DNA from 3 places in the Cupriavidus sp. 94F1 genome. Region 1 is predicted to be linked to each of the others. Evidence: predicted binding sites of a transcription regulator. Region 1 holds the regulator's gene; each other region holds the start of a gene.

Region 1 (6,639 bases):
TCAGCAGCACGAAACCGAATTCGCCGGCCTGCGCCAGCCCCAGGCCGGTACGGATGGCCACGCCCTGGCGCGACCCGAACAGCCGCGCCAGCCCGGTGATCAGCACCAGCTTGAACAGGATCGGCACCACCAGCAGGCCCAGCACCAGCCAGATATGGTCGAACACCACGCGCACGTTGAGCAACATGCCGATGGTGACGAAGAACAGCCCCAGCAGCACGTCGCGGAACGGCTTGATGTCTTCTTCCACCTGGTGGCGGTACGGGGTCTCGGAAATCAGCATGCCGGCCATGAACGCGCCCAGCGCCATCGACAGGCCCAGCCGTTCGGTCAGCGCGGCCATGCCCAGCGTGACCAGCAGCAGGTTCAGCATGAACAGTTCCTGCGACCGGCGCGCCGCCACGATGTGGAACCAGCGGCTCATCAGCTGCTGCCCGACGAAGAAGATCAGGCCCAGGGCCACCACGATCTTGACCGTGGCCAGCCCCAGCGCCCAGGCCAGGTCGCCGGGATCGCGCGACAGTGCCGGGATGATGATCAGCAGCGGCACCACGGCCAGATCCTGGAACAGCAGCACGCTGATGATGTTGCGGCCGTGCTCGCTTTCCAGCTCCATGCGCTCGGATAGCATTTTCACGACGATGGCCGTCGACGACATGGCCAGCGCGCCGCCCAGCGCCACCGACGCCTGCCAGGTCAGCGGGAACGCCCAGCTGAACAGCCAGCTGGCCGGCAGCACGGCCAGCAGCGACAGCGCCACCTGCGACCCGCCCAGCCCGAACACCAGCCGCTTCATGGCGCGCAGCTTGCTCAGGCTGAACTCCAGGCCGATCGAGAACATCAGGAAGACCACGCCGAATTCGGCCAGGTACTTGGTCTGGCCCGTATCGCTGGCCAGCCCCAATGCGTGGGGGCCGATCAGGATGCCAACCGCCAGATAGCCCAGCATGGGTGGCAGTTGCAGCATGCGGAAGGCCACCACGCCAAAAACGGCGGCGGCCAGCAGCACGAGGGTCAGTTCCAGCGGAGAATGCATTCGGCAGGCTTCAAAAACGACGGCCGGGCACGCGCCTGAGCCGGCATCTGCACCCCGCCGGCAAAAGACGGCAAGCGCGGCGGTCGTCGGGGCAGCCGGGCGGCTTGCCGGGCCAGACGCCATCGCATTCGTTGGTATACTCCAGCGCCATGATAGCCAATTTCGATGCGAATCGAGCACTCGAGCTCGCTCGCCACACCCTCCAGATCGAGGCCGACGCCGTTTCGGCGCTGGCCGGCCGCCTGACCCCCGCCTTTACCCGGGCCGTCGAGATGATTCTCGGCTGCACGGGCCGCGTGGTGGTCTCGGGCATCGGCAAGTCCGGCCATATCGGCCGCAAGGTGGCCGCCACGCTGGCATCCACGGGCACGCCGTCGTTTTTCGTCCATCCGGCCGAGGCCAGCCATGGCGACCTCGGCATGATCACGCGCGACGACGTGCTGGTCGCCTTCTCGAATTCCGGTGAAACGGCCGAACTGCTGTCGATCGTCCCGATCGTCAAGCGCATTGGCGCCGGCCTGATCTCGATCACAGGCAACGCCGAATCAAACCTGGCCAAGCTGTCCGACGCCCACCTGGACGGCGCCGTGGCACAGGAAGCCTGCCCGCTGAACCTGGCCCCCACGGCCAGCACCACGGCCGCGCTGGCCCTGGGCGACGCCCTGGCAGTGGCCGTGCTCGACGCCCGCGGCTTCGGCGAGGAAGACTTTGCCCGCTCTCACCCGGGCGGTGCGCTGGGCCGCAAGCTGCTGACCCACGTGCGCGATGTCATGCGCACCGGCAATGCCGTGCCGGAGGTGCGCGAAAGCACGCCGCTGGCCCAGGCGCTGATGGAAATCACGCGCAAGGGCATGGCCATGACCGCCGTGGTGGACCCCGAAGGCCGGGCCGTGGGCGTGTTCACCGATGGCGACCTGCGCCGCCTGCTGGAAACCCCGCGCGACTGGAAGACCGTGCCGATCGGCGAGGTCATGCACCACAACCCGCGTACGGTCCATCTTGACCAGCTCGCCGTGGAAGCCGTGCAGATCATGGAAACGAACCGCATCAACCAGTTGCTCGTCGTCGATGGCGACGGCCGCCTGGTGGGCGCGCTCCATATCCATGACCTGACGCGCGCCAAGGTCATCTGAACGATGCCGGACTTCCTGTCCAGACTCACCGGCATGATCATGCGGCTGCTGCCGCTGCTGCTGATGGCCATCGTCGCCGGCAGCACGTTCTGGCTGGTGCAGCTGAACTCGCCGCGCGAGGCCAGCGAGCAGTCGCGCGTCAAGCGCCATGAGCCCGACTACTGGATGGACCGTTTCTCGGCCACCGAACTGGCCGAGGACGGCACCACCAAGCTGCGCTTCACGGGCGTGAAGATGGTGCACTTCGAGGACGACCAGACCTACGAGGTGACCACCCCGGCCATGCGTTCGTACGAGCCGGACCGCCCGCCGGTCACCGCCAATTCCCAGCGCGGCACCATGAACGCCGAGGGCTCGATCATCGATCTCTACGGCAATGCGTTCGTGGTCCGCCAGGCCGGCGTCGATCCGTCCAAGGACCCGCGCATGACCGCGGCATCGCAATACTTCCAGTTGCTGGTCAATGACGACATCGTCAAGACCGACAAGGCGGTGGAGCTGACGCGCGGCCCGTCGGTCATGACGGCCAACGGCATGATCTTCAACAACGTCACCCGCGAAGTACAATTGCTGGGCAACGTACGCGGCACCATCATCATGAACCCGCCGCAGGGGCAGGCCAGGACCCAGTGACCCCGGGGGACGCAAACGCTCCGGCGCATCCTGGCCGCCGTCTTTATCTCACCATTCGCCAAACATGACTGCATCCCTGACGACATCGCCCTGTCGCCGCCTCGCGCCCGCCCTGCTGGCGTCCATCGCCGCCCTCGGCCTGACGCTGGCCGCGCCGGCCTTTGCCGAGCGCGCCGACCAGGGCAAGCCGCTGGTGCTGGAGGCCGACAACGCCAGCTACGATGACGTCAAGCAGATCTACACCCTTACCGGCAACGTGGTGCTGACCAAGGGCACCATGGTGCTGAAGTCCGACGCGGCCGAGCTGCGCACCGACCCCGAGGGTTACCAGTACGCCATCGCCACGTCCAAGCCCGGCCGTCAGGCGTATATCCGCCAGAAGCGCGACGGCGTGGACGAGTACATCGACGGCTGGGGCGACCGCATCGAATACGACGGCAAGTCCGAGATCAACAAGCTGATCGGGCATGCCCGCGCGGCGCGCGTGTCGGGCGTGGGCGCGAAGATCATCGACGAGATCCGCGGCGCCGTGATCACCTACGACAGCCGCAACGAGTACTACACCGCCACCGGCGGCGACAACAACACCACGGCCGGCAATACGTCGGGCCGCGTGCGCGCGGTGCTGTCGCCGCGCTCGGACGCCAGCGCCCCCGCCGCTGCGGGCGCACCGCTGGATCTGAAGCCGTCCACCGCGCCCAAGCCTTAACGCCTTACCTCCAGCCAGTCCTGATGAACGATTCCGCCACGCTCACCGCCTCTGCCACGTCCTCCGCATCCGCCGTCCGCACCGACAGCAGCACGCTGGTCGTGCGTCACCTGAAGAAACGCTACGGCACGCGCACGGTGGTCAAGGACGTATCGCTCGACGTGAAAAGCGGCGAGGTGGTGGGGCTGCTGGGCCCCAACGGCGCCGGCAAGACCACGTCGTTCTACATGATCGTGGGGCTGGTGGCGCTGGACGAAGGCGACATCGTGCTCGACGACGAGCACATCAGCGGACTGGCCATCCACGAACGCGCCCGCATGGGCCTGTCGTACCTGCCGCAGGAAGCGTCGGTATTCCGCAAGCTCAACGTGGAAGAGAACATCCGCGCGGTGCTGGAACTGCAGGTGGAAAACGGCAAGCCGCTGCCCAAGGCCGAAATCGAACGCCGCCTGGATTCGCTGCTCGACGACCTGCAGATCGCCCATCTGCGCAACAACCCGGCGCTGTCGCTGTCGGGCGGCGAGCGCCGCCGCGTGGAAATCGCGCGTGCGCTGGCGTCGTCCCCGCGCTTCATCCTGCTCGACGAACCGTTCGCCGGCGTGGACCCGATCGCCGTGGGCGAAATCCAGCGCATCGTGAGCTTCCTGAAGGCGCGCAATATCGGCGTGCTGATCACCGACCATAACGTGCGCGAAACGCTGGGTATCTGCGACCACGCGTACATCATCAGCGAAGGCACCGTGCTGGCCGCCGGCCAGCCCGAGGAAATCATCGCCAACGAGTCGGTGCGCCGCGTCTATCTGGGCGAGAACTTCCGCATGTAAGACCGTGCCGCCTCCGCGGCCACACTGCCGACAGGTTTTCGGCAGGTCATCGGCAGGTCATTTTTACCGCACTTGCCCGCGGCTATTTCAAAGCCGTTGCCGATCAGGAAGCCGAAGCGATAGGTTGTAGCAAATTCCGTTCCAACAACGGAAAGATGCGCATAGAATAGGTCGCATGAAACCTTCGCTTCAGCTCCGCCTCTCCCAACATCTGGCCCTCACGCCGCAACTGCAGCAGTCCATCCGGCTGCTTCAGCTTTCCACGCTCGAACTGCAACAGGAGGTGGAACAGGCGCTGACGGAAAACCCGCTGCTGGAACGCGAGAACGACTGGATCGAAAGCCCGCTGCGCGTGGCGGCTGACGGCTCCGTCAATCTGCAAAGCGCCCCGGCGCCGGCCCCGTCCGAACCGCAGGCCAACGGCGACGATCGCAGCGAACATGCGTCCGGCGGCGAGGAAGAAGGCTTCAGCGATTCCGGTGCCGAGGACTACGGCAACGACTGGAGCCTCGACGACTTCGCGCGCCGCCCGCAGAACGACGAAGACGAAAAGACGCCGATGCAGTTGCGCGATGCGGATCCCACGCTGCGCGAGTACCTGATGGAACAGCTGACGCCGCTCAAGATTTCGGCGCGCGACAAGGGCCTGGCCATCTTCCTCATCGAATCGCTCGACGACGACGGATACCTGAGTGCGTCACTCGAGGAAATCTGCACCGAACTGCCCGAAGAACTCGAATTCGAGGTGGAAGAAGTACAGGCGATGCTGACGCTGCTGCAGAGCTTCGATCCGCCCGGCGTGGGCGCGCGCAATGCCGCCGAATGCCTGAGCCTGCAATTGAAACGGTTGCAGCATCCTCAGCGCGAACTGGCCCTGTCCATCGTCAATCACCATCTTGAACTGCTGGCGGTCAGGGATTACACGCGCCTCAAGAAAGCGCTGCAGGTGGACGACATTGCACTAAAGGCGGCGCACGACCTGATCCGCTCGCTGGCACCGTACCCAGGACATGCGTACAGCCGCCCCGAGGCCGATTTCGTGGTGCCGGACGTGTTCGTGCGCAAGAGCGGCAGCGGCTGGATTGCCCAGCTGAATCCGGATGTGATGCCGCGCCTGCGCATCAACGACATGTACGCGCAGATCTTGCGCGGTGCAAAAGGCGAAGCGGGGGCTGCGGGACTGCAACAAAAGCTGCAGGAAGCGCGGTGGCTTATCAAGAACATCCAGCAAAGATTCGACACGATCCTGCGTGTGGCGCAGGCAATTGTGGAGCGTCAGAAGAACTTTTTTTCGCACGGCGAAATAGCGATGCGGCCCTTGGTTTTGCGGGAAATTGCCGATACACTCGGTTTACATGAGTCGACCATTTCCCGGGTGACCACGAACAAATACATGGCCACGCCAATGGGTACTTTCGAGTTGAAGTACTTCTTTGGTAGCCACGTCTCCACGGAGACGGGCGGCGCGGCCTCTTCCACGGCGATCCGCGCGCTGATCAAGCAACTGATAGGAGCCGAAGAACCCAGGAATCCTCTTTCCGACAGCCGCATCGCCGAATTGCTGGGCGAACAGGGCTTTGTGGTCGCACGCCGCACGGTGGCCAAATATCGCGAAGCACTGAAGATCCCCGCAGTCAATCTCCGCAAGTCTTTGTAGCCGAGCCGCAACCGCCTGCCTGGTGCGGCTCTTTCAGAAGGAGAAGCGCTATGAACTTCAAGATCAGTGGACACCACCTCGACATCACGCCGCCGCTGCGTGAGTATGTGGAAACGAAACTGGAGCGAATTGTCAGGCATTTCGATCAGGTCATTGGCGTGAGCGTGCTGCTATCTGTCGACAACCACAAGGAAAAGGACAAGCGTCAGTACGCGGAAATCAATCTGCATCTCAAGGGCAAGGACATCTTCGTCGAAGCGCACCATGAAGACCTGTACGCTGCGATCGACTGTCTGGTCGACAAGCTCGACCGGCAGGTGATCCGCTACAAGGACCGCGTGCAGGGTCATGACCGGGAAGCGGTCAAGTACCAGATGGCTGAAGCCCAGCTACAGCAACAATAGGCTGGCAAATCCTTGACTGCCCCTCGAGGCGGACGTCAGCGTCCCCGAGAGGACTGACAGGAAGAGAGCAAAGCCGCGCATCTGCGCGGCTTTTTTGATGGGTGCGCGCCCGCGTCGGGCTGACATTCTCCGTTACCTTCCCACCACGGCCGAAACCAATTGATTTGCCGGGGGTGTTCGCATCTTGCGCGGCTCGGTGTATGCTGCGCCATACAAGAACGACAGGCAGAACGGTCCCGGTGA
Region 2 (6,639 bases), on a different contig from region 1:
GCGCGCCACGCGCATGCTCAGGCGCAGCCGCGCCACGGGCCGTTCGCGCAGCAACTGCTGGCAGGCGCCCAGCACCAGCGCGTTGGGCATCGAAGGCGAATAGCCCAGCCGCAGCAGGCCCTGTTCGCCGGTCTGGATGCCGCGCATCTCCTTGATGGCATCGTCGTATTCGAGCCGGATGCGCCGTGCCCGCTCCAGGAATACCGTGCCGGCTTGCGTCACGCGCATGCCCAGCGTGGTGCGCTCGAACAGCGGTACGCCAAGTTGCGCCTCGACTCGCTGGATCGCCTTGGTCAGCGCGGGCTGGGTCATCCCAAGGGCCTCCGCCGCGCGCCCAATGCCGCCGTGCGCGCCCACCGCCAGCACATAGTCCAGATCACGTGTCTCCATCGTGTCTTGTGTTCCTCATTCCCATTGTTTATGACTTGATGCCAGTCGCGACATTGTGGTGATGTCCGCCATCTTACAGACTTGGCTCACCACAACATTCAAATGGGAGACCACGATGACGTTCGCCTACTTCCTCCGGCGTGCGGCGCTCTACTGGGGCGACAACCCCGCCGTGCTGTACCGGGACCGCGTGCTGACGTACCGCCAGCTGGACGAACGCTCGACCCGGCTGGCCAACGCGCTGCTGGCGCTGGGTTTGCGGAAGGGGGACCGCGTGGCGATCCAGTCGCGCAACTGCCCGCAGATCGTCGAGATCGAATGTGCGCTGTATAAGGCAGGGCTGGTCAAGGCGGCGCTGAACCCGCGTTTTACGGCCAACGAGGCATCGGACGTGGTCGAGAACTGCACCCCGCGCGTGATGATCGCGGGGCCCGGCTATACCGGCTATACCCGAGACACACGCGGGTTTGGCTGCGTCGAGCATTTCATTGCCATCGCGGGCGCCGAAGTGGCCGAAGGGGCGGATGGGGCCTATGCCACCTACGAATCCCTGATCGAGCGTGGCGCGAATTCGTCGATCGACTATGTTCCGCGGCCCGACGACCTGGCCGTGCTGCATTTTTCATCCGGTTCGACGGGCAAGATCAAGGCGGCCATGCAGAGCTACGGCAACCGGCTGGCGTCGATGCGCAAGATGATCCTGACCATGGACCGCCCGGCGCGCCCTGGCGACCGGCTGGCGCTGATCGGCCCGGTCACGCATGCGTCGGGCATGCTGATGCAACCCTATCTGTTCCTGGGCGCCACGCTGGTGCTGTTCGAGAAATTCGAGCCCGCCGGCTTCCTGGCCGATGTGGCGCGCCTGAAGCTGACCCACGTCTTTATGGTGCCGGCCATGATCAACATGCTGCTGGCCGAGCCGGCACTGGCCACGGCCAACCTGAGCAGCCTCAAGACGCTGGCCTACGGCGCCGCGCCGATGGCGCCGGCACGCATTCGCGAGGCCTGGGAACGCATCGGCCCAGTGCTGTCGCAGGGCTACGGCGCCAGTGAATCGACCTCGGGCGTGACGCGCCTGTCCACGGCCGACCATGCGCTGGCGATCGAAAGCAAGCCCGAGCGGCTGGCATCGTGCGGCCGCGCGCTGGGCGAAACCGAAGTGCGCGTGGTCAACGAGCGTGGCGAGGAAGTCAGCGGCGATGAAATTGGCGAACTTGTGATCCGTGGCGAGGATGTATTCCAGGGCTACTGGGGCGAGCCCGACCTGACGCGCGAGGTGCTGGTCGACGGCTGGCTGCATACCGGCGACCTGGCGCGTGTGGATGCCGATGGCTACCTGTACCTGGTGGACCGCAAGAAGGACATGATCATCTCGGGCGGCTTCAACGTCTATCCGACCGAGGTGGAGGCCACGCTGTACCAGCATCCCGACGTGATGGAAGCCTGCGTGATCAGCGTGCCCGACGACACCTGGGGCGAAAGCGTCAAGGCCGTGGTGGCGCTGTGGCCCGGCCGGCAGGCCAGCGCCGCGGAGTTGATCGGGCACTGCCGCGCGCGCATTGCCGACTACAAGTCGCCGCGTTCGGTGGACTTCGTCGCCGAACTGCCCAAGAACGCCAGCGGCAAGCTGGCACGCAAGCTGGTGCGTGAGCAGTACTGGCTCGGCGCCAGCCGACGCGTGAACTGATCCACGGAGAAAAGACATGTTCGACCATCTGACCAATCCCGTGCTGATCGAAACGCGCGCGGCGGTGCAGCGGTTCATCAACGAGGAACTGCTGCCGCTGGAACGCCAACTGGGCCTGGGCACCGAAGACCCGTGGCCGCGTGAGGTGCTGCGCAACGTCTGGCGCCGCTCCAGCGAACTGGGGCTGTACGCGGCCTGCCTGCCGGCGGAACTGGGCGGCAAGGGCCTCAATATCTCGGAACAGTGCGCGCTGAAGGCCGATCTGGCCGCCAGCGGCGCGGTGCTGGCGCCGCACGTGCTGGGCGACCTGGGCGGGCCGCCGCGCGTGGGCAATATGCTCAAGTACGCCACGCCCGATCAGGTGGCGCGCTATTTCGAGCCGGTGATCCGGGGCCAGAAATCCACCTGCTTCGCGCTGACCGAGCCGCATTCGGGTTCCGATGCGCAGAGCATCCGCACCAGCGCGGTGGTGGACGGCGACGAACTGGTCATCAACGGCGAGAAGCACTACATCAGCGGCGCGCCGTTTGCGGACTTCGCCATCGTGATGTGCGTGACCGATGCCACCACCACGCCGCCGTCGATCACGGCCGTGCTGGTCGATCTGGACCTGCCCGGCGTGACCGTCAGCACCGAGTACGTGCCGATGTCGGGCCAGCATATCGACGCCGACATCCGCTTCGAGAACGTGCGCGTGCCGCGCGCCAACATCTTTGGCGGCGAAGGGCGGGGGTTCAAGCTGGGCATGTCGCGCATCAACGTGAACCGGCTGCTGCATTGCCCTTCGATGCTGGGGCTGGCCGCGCGCGCCTACGAGGCATCGGTGGCGTACGCGGGCCAGCGCCGCCAGTTTGGCGGGCCGATTGCGCGCTTCCAGGCCATCCAGCATATGCTGGCCGACATGGCGGCGGCGCTGTGGGCGTGCGAGAGCATGATCGCGCAGACCGCGCTGCTGGCCGATGCCGGTGCCGACCTGCGCATGAAGGCGGCCGCGTGCAAGCTGTTCGTGTCGGAACGCTGCTTCGAGGTGGCCGACAAGGCCGTGCAGATCCACGGCAACCTGGGCGTCACGCGCGGGCATCCGGTGGAGCAGACCTGGCGCAAGCTGCGCATGTTCCGCATCTTCACGGGCACCAGCGAGATCCAGCGCAACACCATCGCCAAGGCCATCCTGGACCCGGCGGGGGCCTGACTGCGCGCCACACACAGGCCGCACATCAAAAAACACAGGAGACAACATGAATCGTCGTCAATGGCTGGGTACGGCAGGCGCCGCAGCCGGTGCCGCCGCACTGGGGGGCGTGATGAGCCGCGTGGCCGTGGCCGCCGCGCCGTATCCGTCGCGCCCGATCCGGCTGATCGTGCCGTTCATCGCGGGCACCGCGCCCGATTCCATCGCCCGCACCATCTCGGCGGAACTGTCGCCGGTGCTGGGGCAGCCGCTGGTGGTGGAGAACATCGGCGGGGCCGGCGGCATCATCGGCGCCCGGGCGCTGAAGCGCGCCGAGCCCGATGGCTACACGCTGGGTATCCTGGCCAACCAGCACGTGATCAACGTCCATCTGTACAAGGACCAGCCCTACGACGCCGCCCGCGACTTCACGGCGATCTCGGCGCTGTCGGGCGGCCCGGTGGTGCTGGCGGTGCCGGCGTCGTCGCCCTTCAGGACGGCGCGCGAGCTGATCGACGCGATGAAGCAGAAGCCCGGCGCGCTGAACTACGGCTCGGGCGGCAAGGGCAGCGTCTCGCATCTGGCCGTGGAATCGCTGCTGCACCAGCACCATGTCGAGGCCGTGCATATCCCGTACAAGGGCGCCAGCGAGATATTGACGTCGATGCTGAGCGGCCAGACGCAGTTCGGCATGCCGGTGATGTCCACGGCGGCGCCGTTCCTGCGCAACGGCCAGATCCGCGCGCTGGCGGTGTCATCGGCCGCGCGGACCAGCTACTTCCCGAACGTGCCGACGCTGGCCGATTCGCTGCCGCCGGGCTTCGTACTCGATAACTGGAGCGGCCTGTTCGCCCCGGCCGGCCTGCCGGCGCCCATGGCGAAACGGCTATTCGATGCGGTGGCGGCGCTGCAGGGGAGCGGAAAGCTAGACGCGACGATGAAGGCCAATGCGGGGGAACTTCGGAAGAGCGATTCACCGGCCCAGTTCACGCGGATGGTGGCAGCGGACAACGCGCGGTATGGGAAGCTGATCGGGGAGATTGGGATGCGGGGGGAGGCGGGGTGACTTCATCGCCGGCCAGAAATGAAAAAAGCCCCGGGGAAAGTCCGGGGCTTTTTCAGATGTGGCCTATTTCTACTTAACCACCTGCCGGAGCAACGATCGGGCAGCTTGCCGGAGCGTAATTTGCGCTCCAGCTCGACGACGTGCCAGCGGTCATGCTGCAGCTCCAGCTGCCGGTGTTTGCCACACGGTTCCACGTAATGACGGCGCCAGAGACTGCAGCCGATGCCGTATTGCCCAATGTGGCCGAGATGGTCATCGGGTCAGTCGTCAGCACGACGACAGGAATGCCGCCAGCGTTAGTTAGCAAGGTCGATACGGTGCGGCCAGGATTGCACTCCGTCGCGCCCGGGTTTGCCGACGTCACAACAGTCGTGCGACCTTCATTCAGGCAGGTTTCGACAGCCGTGCGCAGCGCCGACGTTTCACCGATCACGCGATTGATCTGCGACTTCGCGACATACGATTGATATTGCGGAATCGCAATCGCAGCCAGGATACCGATGATCGCGACCACGATCATCAGTTCGATCAGCGTGAAACCCTTCTGGACCCGTTGGTGGATTCCCATCCGTGCTTTTTTCATGGAATTGACCCCTTTGAATTAGTTGAGAACAGCAGCTGCTGTCGGGGTCCTATAGAGCAACAGGTGTGCCAGGTCACATTTCGGCTAGAAATCGTTGAAATGTGAGATTTCTTGTCACCTGTAACCAGATGTGTCTGCCAAATCCTGTCACCCCACTCTGGTAGGGTGTGGCTCAAGATGCATAAAGTGACGGATTTTGTCAGAAAAAGTGGCGCTTAATTCGCCCTTAATCTGAGTTCAGCGCGGCTGAAACACGATTACCGCCATGCCGGCGACGGCGATTGTGACACCTGTCATATCCCAGATGCTGGGCCGCACGCCGTCCACCAGCCAGAGCCAGACGATGGCCACTGCTATATAGATACCGCCGTAGGCGGCATAGACCCGGCCCGAGGCGTCGGGGTGCAAGGTCAGCAGCCAGGCAAAGACCGCCAGCGAAGCCGCGCCGGGCAGCAGCACCCAGGGGCTGGCGTTCTGGCGCAGCCAAAGGTAGGGCAGGTAGCAGCCGAGGATTTCGGCCAGGGCGGTCAGGACGTAGAGCACAACGGTCTTCATTGGATTGTTTGTCTTGGTTGATGGAAGGTGCTGGCGGTTCAAATTGCCATATGCCGGCAAGCTGAACCTCGATGCCCTCTCCCCCGGCCCCTCTCCCGCCGGCGTGAGAGGGGAGCAAAACGCAAGCCTTTGAAGGCCTCGTGGTGTTCTCCCCTCTCCCATGAAATGGGAGAGGGGTTGGGGGAGAGGGCAAGCCCATCCCCATCCACCGCCCCCAAATCCCACTACCCCACCGCCGCCTTCAACGCCGCCACCAGCGGCTTCACCAGATCGTTCTCCTCTGACTCCCGCCGCCACATCACGCCCACAGGCGGCAAATCCCAACTCAGGGAAAACGGCAGCGTCGCCGCGTCGCCCAGTTCGATCAGTTCGGCGGCCACGGCACGCGGCACGATGGTGATGGCGTCGGGCTGGCTGCGCAGCAGCGTGGCCATCGGCTTGATCGAGTAGGTTTCGACGATCGGCAGCGGCGGCGCCACGCCGGCCACCGCGAACATCGTATTGATCGTACGGCGTACCGGCGTATGCGGCGGCGGCAGAATCCAGTCGAGTTCGGCCAGCCGCTTCCAGTCGAGGTCGCCGCGCGACAGCCGCGCCCTGGCCCGCGAAGGTACCACGAGCACTGGCTCTTCCCGGTACAGCGGCTCCTGCACGATGTCTTCCCCCGCCAGGTAGAACGAGCGCGCAATCGCGCAGTCCAGTTCGTGCTGGCGCAGCGCGCCGACCAGTTCGTCGGTGGTGCCCTCGCGCACGACCACCGAGAGGCGTGGCTGCTGGTTGAGCCCGTACGCCAGCGCGGCGTCCAGCACCGCGCGGGCCGTGTAGGGGATCACGCCCAGCCGCAGCCGGCCACGCCGGCCGGCCTCGATCACCGCCAGTTGCCGGCCCAGCGCCTCGGCATCGGCCAGCGTCATGCGCGCGTGGCTCAGCACGGCAGCGCCGGTGGCGGTGGGCTCCAGGCCGTTGCGCGTGCGCGTGAACAGCGGCGTCATGAAGATGTCCTCGATCTCGCGCAGGGCCTTGGTCACGGCCGGCTGGGACAGGTTCATCTCGGCCGCCACGCGCGACACGGATCGCTGCCGCTCCAGCGCCAGCAGCAGCGGCAAATGGCGCAGACGCAGGCGCGACACGATCTGATGCAGCAACTTGTCGGTGGCAATCGGCATGGCGGGGCGAGAAGGCGGCGA
Region 3 (6,639 bases), on a different contig from region 1:
GGATTGCCGGGCGGCAGCGTCACGCCGTCCACCTCCACGCTGCCCGCGTCGGCGATGTAGTGCCCGAACAGGATATTGACCAGCGTGCTCTTGCCGGCGCCGTTTTCGCCAAGCAGGGCCAGCACTTCGCCACGATGCAGGTCCAGCGAGATATCGTCGTTGGCCAGCAGCGGGCCAAACCGTTTGGTGATGTGCGAGAGCCGGAGCACCGGCAATTCCTGGGGCATCGCGTTTAGGAAATCAGACAAAAGGAAATGAAGCGGCCCCGTCCAGCCGGACGGGGCCCTGTGCGCCCTGCGCCAGCGGCGTTACGGCGTCGATTTCGGCTCGGTCTCCACGACCTTGACCGTGAACTTGCCGTCGAGGATCGCCTTCTCCTTCGCCTTGACCCTGGCCATCACATCGGCCGGCACCTTGCCCTCGAACGTGCCCAGCGGCGCCAGTTCCGCGCCCTTGAACTTCATCAGCGAATACTGGCCGTAGTCCTCGTTCTTGAACTGGCCGGCCTTGACCTTGGCCAGCGCGGCCGCGATGGTCGGCTCCATGTTCCAGAGCGCCGATGCCACCACCGTGGCCGGGTACTGCGGCTGGGTGTTGATCACGTTGCCGATGGCCAGCTTGCCGCGCTCCTTGGCGGCGTCCGACACGCCGAAACGCTCGGCATAGAGCACGTCGGCGCCTTTGTCGATCATCGCGAACGCGGCTTCCTTGGCCTTGGGCGGGTCGAACCACGAGCCGATGAAGCTGACCGTGAACTTCACCTTCGGGTTCATCTCGCGGGCGCCCTCCATGAACGCGTGCATCAGCCGGTTGACTTCGGGAATCGCGTAGCCGCCCACCATGCCGATGTGGTTGGTCTTGGTCATGCCGCCCGCAATCATGCCGGTCAGGTACGACGGTTCCTGGATGTAGTTGTCGAACACCGAGAAGTTCGGGGCCTGCGGCTTGCCCGACGAGCCCATCAGGAAGGCCGTCTTCGGATAATCCTTGGCCACCTTGCGTGCCGCGCCTTCCACGGCGAACGACTCGCCGACGATCAGGCCGCTACCCTGTTCGGCGTACTGGCGCATCACGCGCTCGTAGTCCGCGTTCGACACGCTCTCCGAGAACACGTAGTCGATCTCGCCGCGCGACTTGGCCTCGTTGAGCGCCTTGTGGATGCGCGACACCCACTGCTGCTCCACGGGCACCGTGTACACCGCGGCCACCTTGATCTTCGACTGCGCCTGCGCGCCAGCCGGCAGACCCATGGCGGCCAGCGCAGTGGCCACCGCTGCGGCTTTCAGCCAGGTGCGACGATCGCTTCCCTTGTGCATGACTTCACTCCCCTTTTTCTGCGTTGTGTGCGCCCATGGCGCGTGGTTGATGGTTGTGATGGGACGGAAAGCGCCCGGCTCAGGCGCGCTCCGGGTCGGAATCGGGTGCCTGCAGCCCGCAGCCCCGCAGCAGCAAGGCCACCAGATGCTCGGTGGCGTGCTCGAAGTCGTCAGCGTCAAGCTGGCTCACGCCCAGCACGGCGCACACCTGCGCCTCGAAGTCGGCATAGGTCTGGGTGGCGGCCCAGATCGTGAAGAACAGGTGGTAAGGGTCCACCGGCGCCATCTGGCCGCCCTCGATCCACGCGCGGATCACCATCGCCTTGCGCGCCACCAGTTCGCGCAGGGCCTGGCGCAGGACGTTGCCGATCTCCGGCGCGCCGTGCAGCAGTTCGTTGGCGAACACGCGCGACGCATCGGGATGGCTCGCCGACAGGCGCATCTTGGCGCGGATGTACTGCTCCAGCGCCAGCCGTGGCGAGTGCTCGGCGCTGATGATGTCGGTCTCGGACAGCCATAGCGTCAGCGTGTGCGCCAGCACGGCGCGATACAGCACCTGCTTGGTCCGGAAGTAGTAGTGCAGGTTCGACTTGGGCACGCCCGCGCGGGCGGCAATATCGGCCATGGTGGCCCCGGCAAAGCCGGCCCGCGCGAAGACGTACTCGGCCGCGCGCACGATCAGCGCCTCGTTTTCCTGCCGGATGCGGCCGCCGGGCGGGCCGGACCGGGGCTCGATGCCGCGCGCCGGCGACGGCGCGCGCGCCAGGGCATCCATCACTTTGTGCCGTAGAGCCGGTCGCCGGCATCGCCAAGGCCCGGCACGATGTAGCCGTGCTCGTTCAACTCGCTGTCGATGGCGGCGGTGACGATGGCCACGTCGGGGTGGGCGGACTGCAGCGCGCGCAGCCCCGGACGCGAGGCGATCAGGCAGACGTACTTCATGGTGGTCACCCCGGCCTCCTTGAGCCGGTTGATCGCCGCGATGGCCGAGTTGCCGGTCGCCAGCATCGGGTCCACCACGATCACGAAGCGCTCCTGGATATCCTCGGGCATCTTGAAGTAGTACTCGATCGGCTCCAGCGTCTCGGGGTCGCGATACAGGCCGATATGCCCCACGCGCGCCGCCGGCAGCAGGTCCAGCATGCCGTCCAGGAAGCCATTGCCGGCCCGCAGGATCGACACCAGGCAGAGCTTCTTGCCCGACAGCACCGGCGACTGCATAGGCGCGATGGGCGTCTTGATGGCGATGGTCTCCATGGCCAGGTCGCGCGTGGCTTCGTAGGTCAGCAACTGGCTGATCTCGCGCACCAGGCGGCGGAAGTTGTCGGTGGTGGTGTCCTCGCTGCGCACCAGCGTGACCTTGTGCTGGACCAGCGGATGGTTGACCACCATCACGGCGGGCGCCGCGCTGGCTTCCGTTTCGGCAAAGGCCTGGACGGCCGTGGGTACGTCCGACATGTCGTTCATGGTGCGCTCCTTGGTCATCCGAAATTCGCCTGGCCGGGCGCGACGGGCCCCGGGCCCGCCACGCTCTGGCTGCCTGTCAGTCAGGACTGCCGTGCAATGCCGCGTTGCCGCTAGAACACCGTGCCGTCGCTCTGGATCGCGAAGGGCGGCGGCCCGCCCGGCGGCCGGCGCTGTGCCGCGATGCGGCGGCCCGCCGCCCACGTGCCGCCTTCCAGCACGCGCGCCAGCGGAAAGTCGGCTTCCTTGAGACCCAGCGCCTGGCGCACCGCATCGGCCACGAGGTCGAGCCCCGTCACGGTCAGTGCGCGCCACTCGACGATCTCGGGTTCGTCCACGGTATGGGTCCGGCTGGCGAACTCGCCGTCGCGCGGCACGGTCAGCTCGAAGTCATAGAGCAGCCCGCCGTTCCGGTATTCGGGCAGCCCGGTCAGCGCGTCGAGCCCCACCACCACCAGGCCGCCATCCTCCAGCGGCTCCAGCAGCGAATAGGTCAGCCACTGCGTGAGCTTGTGGAATGGCACCAGCCCGCCGGGCGCTGCCGGATGCCGCCAGCAGTCACCGAGCGACACGCCATCGATCTGCACGCGTCCCGGCCAGACCGGGCCCAGCGCCACCAGCAGCGTGCGCAGCACGAAGCCGGCCTCGATGCGGTTGTCCTTCGCATGCGCAGCCAGGTAGTCGAACAGGTTGCCCAGCCGCGCCGGCGTGCCGAAGACTGCCGGGGTGGCCTGCATGACCTCGCCCAGCCGCCGCAGCAGGCCGGCACGCCCTTCCAGGCCCACCAGCGGGTTGTGCTGCGCCACCTGGAAGGCCGTGGCGATGGTCGAGGCATCGATACGGGCCAGCCGCTCGGCATCGGCACGCAGCGGATCGCCCGATTCGGCCGAGAAGCCGCCCCGGGCAAACAGGTCGAAGCTGGCCACGCCGAGCCCTTCGGAGCGCGTCAGCATCATGTCGCTGGCCGGGTCGCGATAGCGCCAGTCGGGGCCTGCGCCGGCATCGAGCAGCACGCTCGGGATCACCAGGTCGATGCCGATGCGCGCCCGCTCGGCACAATGGTCGGCGCCCGACATGCCGGCGCGCTCGCACAGGATCTGCCAGCGGTTGATCGATTCCTGCCCCGGCCCGCCACTCTCGAAATGGCGCCAGCGGCTGTGGTAAGGCACCTGGAGATCGGGGTAGCGCCGCCGGATGGTGGCGGCCACGTAGTCGGCAATCGCGTGGATACGGTCCGGGTGCCAGGTAAACAGTTCAGACTCGCCGGATGCGACGAATTCGGTCACGACCGCGCAATGCGTGCGCACCGCTTCGCCGCTCAGCAGTGCGGAAGCGGGATGATCGGGCGGCACCGGGCTGTGCCAGCCGCTGCCCGTGCCGGGTTCGTGTCCGGTCGTACCTCCTGCGGAATACTCGTTCATTCGTTCAACCCCCTGCCCTTTGCCAGGGCGAGTTCGTTGGCATCCGGCGGCGTGTAGCTGGTGAAGTAACCCGCCGCCACCTTCGCATCGATTTCCACGCGCGCATCGGCCGGGATCAGCGCCTCGGGGATGGGCACCTGCTCCACCACCTCGATCCCCTGCGCCGTCAGCGCGCCATGCTTCATGTTGCTCATCGAGGCCCAGCGGTCGATCCGCCGGATCCCGAGCCAGTGAAAGACATCCGGCATCAGTTCCTGGAAGCGCATGTCCTGCACGCCGGCCACGCACTCGGTGCGCGCGAAATACGTTTCGGCGCGGTCGCCGCCTACCTGGCGCTTGCGTGCGTTGTAGACCAGGAACTTGGTCACCTCGCCCAGCGCGCGGCCTTCCTTCCGGTTATAGACCACCAGCCCGACGCCGCCCTGCTGGGCCATCTCGATACAGACCTCGATGCCATGCGCCAGGTAGGGCCGGCATGTGCAGATGTCCGATCCGAATACGTCCGAGCCATTGCATTCGTCGTGGACGCGGCAGGCCACCCGGGTCTCGGGCTGGCCCAGCTTGCTGATATCGCCAAAGAAATAGAGCGTCATGCCGCCGATAGGCGGCAGAAAGACCTTCAGGTCCGGCCGCGTGACCAGTTCCGGGAACATGCCGCCAGTCTGCTCGAACAGGCTGCGGCGCAGGATGCTCTCCTTGATATCGAACCGGCGCGCGATGCCGGGCAGGTACCAGACCGGATCGATGGCGGCCTTGGTGACGCGCACATCGCCGTTGGGATACAGGATGTCGCCATCCGGGGCCAGGCGGCCCGCCGTGATGGCGGCCAGCAATTCCGGCATGTTGATATGGGCGCGCGTGATGGCGATGGTGGGCCGGATGTCGAACCCGGCGGCGATGCGGTCGGCAAAGACCGTCGATACCAGATGGCCCCACGGATCGAGCGATACGATCTTGTCGGGGTCGCCCCACTGCGCATGGGGGCCGATCGGCTCGGCCGGCGCGGTGTCCGTCAGGTCGGGGCGATGCGCGCGCTGCAGGCTGCCCGAGGCCACGGCCAGCGCCCGGTAGATCGCATAGGCCCCGGCGTGCGTGCCAATCACGTTGCGCTGGGTCGGGTCGGTCAGGCTGGCGATCACGGGCCCCCGCCCGGCCGCCGTGGGCGCGCCCCAGTGGATCGGCTCGGCCGGCTTGTCGCGCCGCGCGTGCGAGGTCAGGACGATATGGTCGGACATGGTCGCCTCCCCGGTATGAAACCGGAACACGAATCCTGACCAGATGGTCAGGTTTATGTGTTCATAGTAGGCAACGTTCGTGCCAACGCCCAAGTGGGGTTGTTACCGTCCGTGGCATCCCGTACGCACCGGCGGCGTGCCTCGATGCGGCGCCCCGCAGGGCGCGTGCGGTACATCCCGGTGCAGCGCGCACCGGATTCCGGCGCGCCCCGCATCCGGCGTCGGCACCAACAAAAACGGCACGTTCGGTCGAACGTGCCGTTCTGGCGTTGGCATTGCGGGAGGATCAGCCTTCCGCCCGATGACCGAGGCGCCCGCGTCCCCACTGGGGCAGATCGGCCGTCAGCCAGTTCACCAGCGCACGCACCGGGCTGGCGGCCTCCACATAGCGGTGGAACAGCGCGCCGGCGACGTTACTGGCGACCCACGCCAGCCCCATGCCCAGCGCGTTGAGCCCGGGCCGGCCCGGCACCAGGTGGGTGACCACCGCATTGACCACCAGGCACACCGGAAAGTGCACCAGGAACACCGAATAGGAAATGCGGCCGAAATACGCGGTCAGGCGACCGGCGGGCCAGCTTTCCAGCCAGCCGCCACGACGCGAGACGGCCAGCAGCAGCGCCGTGGCCAGCGCCACCGCGATCCGCAGGCGGAAGTCCACCGCCAGCGCGGCCATTCCCATCGCGGCCAGCGCCAGCAGCGGCATGAACGAGCGGCCCGGATTCGACGCCCAGTAGGCCAGCGATCCCATGCCGTAAGCGCCAAAGAAATAGACGGCCCAGATGTCCCACGTGGCATCACGGTTGAACCAGAACAGCGAGGCCATCGCCAGCACGCCTACCATCGGCACGCCCAGCGGCAGCCCATCGCGGGCCACGGCGCGTGCCAGCCACAGCGCCAGCACCATCAACGCGAACAATTGCAAGTCGATGGCGATATACCAGACCCCGGCGGACAACGCGTCCACATCGAGGATGTTGTGCAGCAGCAGCACATGCGCGACGAATTGCGCCAGGTGCGGCGCGGCCGGGATGGAATCGTGCTGCATCCAGGTGCGGGCGATGGCGGCACCGGCAATCGCCACCAGGATGGCCGCGGCAAACGGCACCACCAGCTTCTGGTAGCGGCGCCAGATGGTCTGCAGGGGGCTCGCCACGGTCAGACGGCCGCCTGGCGCCAGGCTGCGCGCGGCCAGGAATCCGC

The links. Region 1 encodes sigma-54, which starts transcription at its own class of promoters, with help from an activator protein. Its sites were predicted from a motif close to TGGCANGNAANCTGCTTT; they were not measured.
Region 2: AC3FJ6_RS15650 (pilin) is a predicted target of sigma-54. The motif match lies at 4,951-4,968, and genes of this name have one in related genera.
Region 3: AC3FJ6_RS13915 (GTP cyclohydrolase II) is a predicted target of sigma-54. The motif match lies at 5,504-5,521, and genes of this name have one in related genera.

What each region holds. Positions count from the first base shown of each region.
Region 1 covers NZ_JBYOJT010000003.1:10,523-17,161, forward strand. Annotated here, with positions in the region: gene AC3FJ6_RS07715 (monovalent cation:proton antiporter family protein) at 1-1,036, opposite strand, end outside; gene AC3FJ6_RS07720 (KpsF/GutQ family sugar-phosphate isomerase) at 1,186-2,169, shown strand; gene lptC (LPS export ABC transporter periplasmic protein LptC) at 2,173-2,802, shown strand; gene lptA (lipopolysaccharide transport periplasmic protein LptA) at 2,867-3,511, shown strand; gene lptB (LPS export ABC transporter ATP-binding protein) at 3,535-4,335, shown strand; gene AC3FJ6_RS07740 (RNA polymerase factor sigma-54) at 4,511-5,992, shown strand; gene hpf (ribosome hibernation-promoting factor, HPF/YfiA family) at 6,043-6,396, shown strand.
Region 2 covers NZ_JBYOJT010000005.1:447,876-454,514, reverse strand. Annotated here, with positions in the region: gene AC3FJ6_RS15670 (LysR family transcriptional regulator) at 1-390, opposite strand, end outside; gene AC3FJ6_RS15665 (AMP-binding protein) at 506-2,077, shown strand; gene AC3FJ6_RS15660 (acyl-CoA dehydrogenase family protein) at 2,094-3,269, shown strand; gene AC3FJ6_RS15655 (tripartite tricarboxylate transporter substrate-binding protein) at 3,316-4,314, shown strand; gene AC3FJ6_RS15650 (pilin) at 4,388-4,897, opposite strand; gene AC3FJ6_RS15645 (YnfA family protein) at 5,135-5,452, opposite strand; gene AC3FJ6_RS15640 (LysR family transcriptional regulator) at 5,677-6,618, opposite strand.
Region 3 covers NZ_JBYOJT010000005.1:43,513-50,151, forward strand. Annotated here, with positions in the region: gene AC3FJ6_RS13890 (ABC transporter ATP-binding protein) at 1-227, opposite strand, end outside; gene AC3FJ6_RS13895 (BMP family protein) at 309-1,250, opposite strand; gene AC3FJ6_RS13900 (TetR family transcriptional regulator C-terminal domain-containing protein) at 1,396-2,091, opposite strand; gene upp (uracil phosphoribosyltransferase) at 2,091-2,783, opposite strand; gene AC3FJ6_RS13910 (URC4/urg3 family protein) at 2,894-4,201, opposite strand; gene AC3FJ6_RS13915 (GTP cyclohydrolase II) at 4,198-5,436, opposite strand; gene AC3FJ6_RS13920 (acyltransferase family protein) at 5,723-6,639, opposite strand, start outside.